DNA from 2 places in the Noviherbaspirillum agri genome. Region 2 is predicted to be linked to the other one. Evidence: predicted binding sites of a transcription regulator. Region 2 holds the regulator's gene; the other holds the start of a gene.

Region 1 (2,398 bases), 270 kb from region 2:
GAAGAATCCCCTATAAGTCGTTAAACCTATAGGGGATTTTGAACTTTTAGCCAACGTTTTTCAACACGTTAACTTAACGCCTAGCCGGTCTGGCGCCTTTTCTGTTTGCTATGAAGTGCTGGTGACCTATGCGTAGGCAGCCAGTGCGCCTTTCATTTTCTTCAGCGCTGCGCTTTCGATCTGGCGGATGCGTTCCGCTGATACGCCAAACTCGTCAGCCAGCTCATGCAGGGTTGCGCCCGAGCCGTCGTCATTCGCCAGCCAACGCGCTTCAACGATCCGCCGTGAACGCGGGTCGAGCTTGTCGAGCGCAACTCCCAAACCTTCCGACTGCATGCGATCGAACTGGCGTGCTTCGAGCTCTTTGGTCGGCTCATGGGCATCGGACGACAAATAGGCAATCGGCGCAAACTTGTCGTCTTCGTCATCGGTTGGTGCATCCAGGGCAATATCATGGCCCGACATGCGGGTTTCCATTTCAATCACTTCCTCGCGCTTGACGTTGAGCGATTTGGCCAGATCTTCAACCTGAGCCGACGTCATTGCGTCGAGCCCTTCCTTGTGGCTGCGCAGGTTGAAGAAAAGTTTTCGCTGAGCCTTGGTCGTTGCGACCTTCACCAAACGCCAGTTCTTCAGGATGTACTCGTGGATTTCGGCTTTGATCCAATGCATGGCGTAGGACACCAGGCGCACGCCCTGGTCCGGATCGAAGCGCTTGACAGCCTTCATCAGACCGATATTGCCTTCCTGAATGAGGTCTGCGTGCGGCAAGCCATAGCCAAGGTAGCCGCGGGCGATAGAGACAACCAGGCGTAGGTGCGACATCACCAACTTCTGCGCTGCACCGAGGTCACTCTTGTCGCGCAGATCGCGGGCGAGCGAGCTTTCTTCCTCCTGCGTGAGCATCGGAATACGGTTCACTGCCGAAATATACGCTTCAAGGTTGCCAAGACTGCCCGAAAAACCGAGCGTCAGGGCATGGTTGCCCATCGGGACCAATGCAGATTGTGCGGACGCTTTCATTGTTTCTCCTTGCTTCCCTAGCCGAGCTTCATAAGTGAATCAGCCTGTTTCTTTATTATATTAGCACTCGATAGGGGTGAGTGCTAATCAGACCTTTCTACAGGAAAGATAGGCTCGAACTATGGGAGAGCATTTGATAATTGAACTTCACCACTTTAGAGCGGGTGCAACTGAAAAAGTTGCGAAACATCAAATTAATTCCGGGTATTTTGCGACCCTGCCGTCAGCCCTTCCGGTTAAGCAAGGCGAGATAAGTGGCGATTTACGGAGAGCAGGGCGCCCAGAAGGCCTAGAGTAGCACTTGCCGCCAGTAGTGCAAGGGTGATGGAAGGTGCTAGAGGAGCAAGGCGGAATTCTGACGCATACAAGCGCGCAAATTCGGCGACTGCATTGTTGAGAGGTTGCAGCGCCAGTGCCACCACCCCAAGTGCTGCCCCCCCTGCAAACAGACCGAGCAAGGCCCCCGTGTAATAAAAGGGCCGATAGATGTAGGCGTCTGTCGCACCGAACATCCGGCAAACCTCGATTTCCTCACGCTGCGTCATGACCTGCAAGCGGATGGTATTGAACACAACCGCAACGACGACAACACCAAGCGTCATCGCCAGGAACAGAAGTGCCAGCCGTAGCACATGCATCAATGCTGCCAGTCGCTTTACCCAGGCTGAATCAATTTGTACATACTCCGCGCCCGGCAAAGCCTTGAGCTGCGCCGCAAGCACCTCGATACGCGTTGCGGCAGCGGCGTCTCGCACACCCGAAAGCTTGAGCACATACCCGTCCGGAAGAGGGTTTTCACCCAACGCGGTAATGGCGTCCGACATACCCGTCTTATCCTTGAGCAAAGTAAGTGCTTTCTCACGCGGGATAAATTCCAGCTTCGCAGTGTGCCCGGATTCCTGGACGATGCGGCGAATCTGGGGCGACAACGCGATTGCGCGTTCGCGTGGCGTATCCATGCTCATGAAAACGCTGATCTCCGGCTCCACGGCCAGTTGTTCTGACACCGGGCGGATATTTTCCAGGAGGGTCAGTCCAGCGAACGGCAGGGCCAGCGCGATCGCGACAACCACTACGTTGAGCATAAAGCTGCCCGGAGAACTGAGCAGGTGCCTAAGCGCGTCCGCGAGAGCGAGTGCATGTTGTCTCAGCCATTTCATCATGCCGCACCCTGCATCGGTTCGCCCAATGGCTGTGAGGCCAGTCGCCCGCGCTCGAGATAAATGACCCGTTGCGCCCCATTCAATATGCTTTCGTCGTGGGTGGCGATCAAGCAGGTGACACCCACACTGTGAAAGGCCTTCAACGCATCCATGACCTTATTCGCGCTGGCGCGGTCGAGATTTGCGGTCGGCTCGTCGGCGAGGATGATCTG
Region 2 (2,398 bases):
GAAGTCACGCCTTTCGATGATGTCCTCCCCGTACTCACCAGATTGCGCGAGCGCGTCGTACTGGGATCAATATCGAACGGCGTAGCAGACCTGCATGAGATCGGCATCGCCCATTTTTTCAGCGCTTCGGTCGCAGCGTATCGATTTGGGCGGGCAAAACCGGATGCGGCGATCTTCCATGCTGCGTGCGAGGCGCTTGATGTGGCGCCGCATGAAGCGGTCTATGTGGGTGACGATCCCTTGCTTGACGTGCAAGGCGCGCAAAATGCCGGTCTTCGCGCCGTCTGGATGAACCGTCCCGAGCTTGGACCAACGCGCCCCCTGCCTGAACACATACGTCCTCATGCCATCTGCACAACGCTGTTTGAACTGGAGCATTGGCTCGCAACGCAGGAAGAGTGGAATACAAAACCGGAGTTTGATCTGACTCGGGTCGGCAACAGAATCTAACATCTCGATTGGCTGCTCGCATAAAATAACCACATGCAACTCGATACTCGTGCACAAACGCTCCTCAAGGCGCTAGTCGAAAGGTATATCGCCGACGGCCAACCGGTGGGCTCGCGCGCATTGTCGAAAATATCCGGCCTGGATCTCTCGCCGGCGACCATCCGCAACATCATGGCCGACCTGGAGGAGATGGGTTTTGTCGCCAGTCCCCACACGTCCGCAGGCCGCATACCGACGCCGCGCGGCTACCGTGTGTTCGTCGATACCTTGCTGACGGTCCAGCAAATCGACGAAACAACCGTCGAATCGAAGCTGCAACCGCGCCTGCAGACCAACTCCCCGCACAAGATCATTGCCAACGCCGCGCAAGTCCTGTCATCGCTGTCACAGTTCGCCGGCGTAGTGATGACACCCAAGCACGAATCGGTATTCCAGCAAATAGAATTCCTGCGCCTGTCTGAACGGCGGATCCTGCTGGTGATCGTTGCACCGAACGGGGATGTGCAGAATCGCCTGCTGCTGACCGACGTGGATTACACGCCCGCACAACTCGTCCAGGCGGCCAACTACATCAATCAGCATTACGCAGGCTGCGGTTTCGATGAAGTACGCACTCGCCTCCAGGGCGAACTACGCCAGTTGCGTGACGACATGACTCGACTGATGCAGGCAGCTGTCGAAGCCGGCAGCGACGCCATGGCGGAAGCCGCTGATGATGTCGTCATTTCCGGCGAGCGCAACCTGTTGAGCGTGACGGATCTCGCGTCCAACATGACCTCGCTGCGCAAACTGTTTGACCTGTTTGAACAGAAGACGAGCCTGATGCAATTGCTCGATGTCTCGAGCAAGGCGAGCGGTGTACAGATCTTTATTGGCGGCGAATCACAACTGGTGCCGGTAGACGCAATGAGCGTAGTGACTGCTCCTTACGAGGTCAACGGCAAAATCGTTGGCACACTTGGCGTCATCGGGCCAACGCGCATGGCTTACGAACGCGTCATCCCGATTGTCGACATCACGGCAAAGCTGTTATCGAATGCATTGAGCCATTCCTGACCGTTCAGCACGCAGCCCTTTCAAGCGGTCGGTCGCAGGACAGGTCAAATCATCAATTCAGCGAGCGTCTTGTTGCTGGCTGAATCGATTTCGACGATCTGCAGGCCAGTACGGAATCCTTCCGTCCCCTTGAGAATGCTGTAAACGACTTTTGTTGTCGCGGTTACCCGCGCAATATTGCCATTGACAGGCGCTTCGAGCGTCACCGTACAGATCTGGCCTACTGGAAATTGATCGACAACGATCACGGAAACACCACCGAGTGAGATATCCATTGTCTTGGCGCGGTAAGTGGGTCGCCCCGGGAATGTGACTTTGGCGGGTGCCCGCAATATCTTGCGCGGGAAACTTCTGGTATCGGACTTCATTATTTCGTTCGGTATTGCGCTGCACTCTACCCGGACGCGAGTAGTTGCACTGCCGTGTTTTGCACGACAGTCTTACATCATTCTGCAGAAAGGGTGTTTAGACGAGCAATGAAAGATATGTCTAACGCGGGCGGTGCGGGCAATCCGGCTTGGTGCAGTGCCCGTAGAGTGCAAGCGCATGCTCGGCAATATTGAAACCTCGCTCCTTGGCGACTCGCTGCTGACGTTTTTCGATCTCTTCGTCGAAGAACTCTTCCACCCGACCACAATCCAGACAGACGAGATGATCATGGTGTGAGCCTTCGTTCAGCTCAAATACCGCCTTGCCCGTTTCAAAGTGATTCCGGTGCAGGAGCCCGGCTTGCTCGAACTGCGTCAGCACACGATAGACCGTTGCCAAACCGACATCCATGCTTTCGGTAAGCAGGATCTTGTACACGTCTTCAGCACTGAGATGCCGGACGGGACTGTTCTGGAAAATTTCAAGAATCTTGAGCCGGGGCAGGGTCGCTTTCAGACCGCTG

The links. Region 2 encodes HrcA, which represses chaperone genes, less so after heat shock. Its sites were predicted from a motif close to TTAGCACTCNNNNNNNNNGAGTGCTAA; they were not measured.
Region 1: the regulator HrcA is predicted to act here: its motif matches at 1,084-1,110, upstream of rpoH (RNA polymerase sigma factor RpoH).

What each region holds. Positions count from the first base shown of each region.
Region 1 is NZ_BAAGWA010000002.1:398,841-401,238, reverse strand. It holds gene rpoH (RNA polymerase sigma factor RpoH) at 127-1,023, opposite strand; gene ACYVIA_RS04550 (cell division protein FtsX) at 1,260-2,186, opposite strand; gene ACYVIA_RS04545 (cell division ATP-binding protein FtsE) at 2,183-2,398, opposite strand, start outside.
Region 2 is NZ_BAAGWA010000002.1:132,566-134,963, forward strand. It holds gene ACYVIA_RS03330 (HAD family hydrolase) at 1-450, shown strand, start outside; gene hrcA (heat-inducible transcriptional repressor HrcA) at 484-1,506, shown strand; gene ACYVIA_RS03340 (PilZ domain-containing protein) at 1,551-1,874, opposite strand; gene fur (ferric iron uptake transcriptional regulator) at 1,996-2,398, opposite strand, start outside.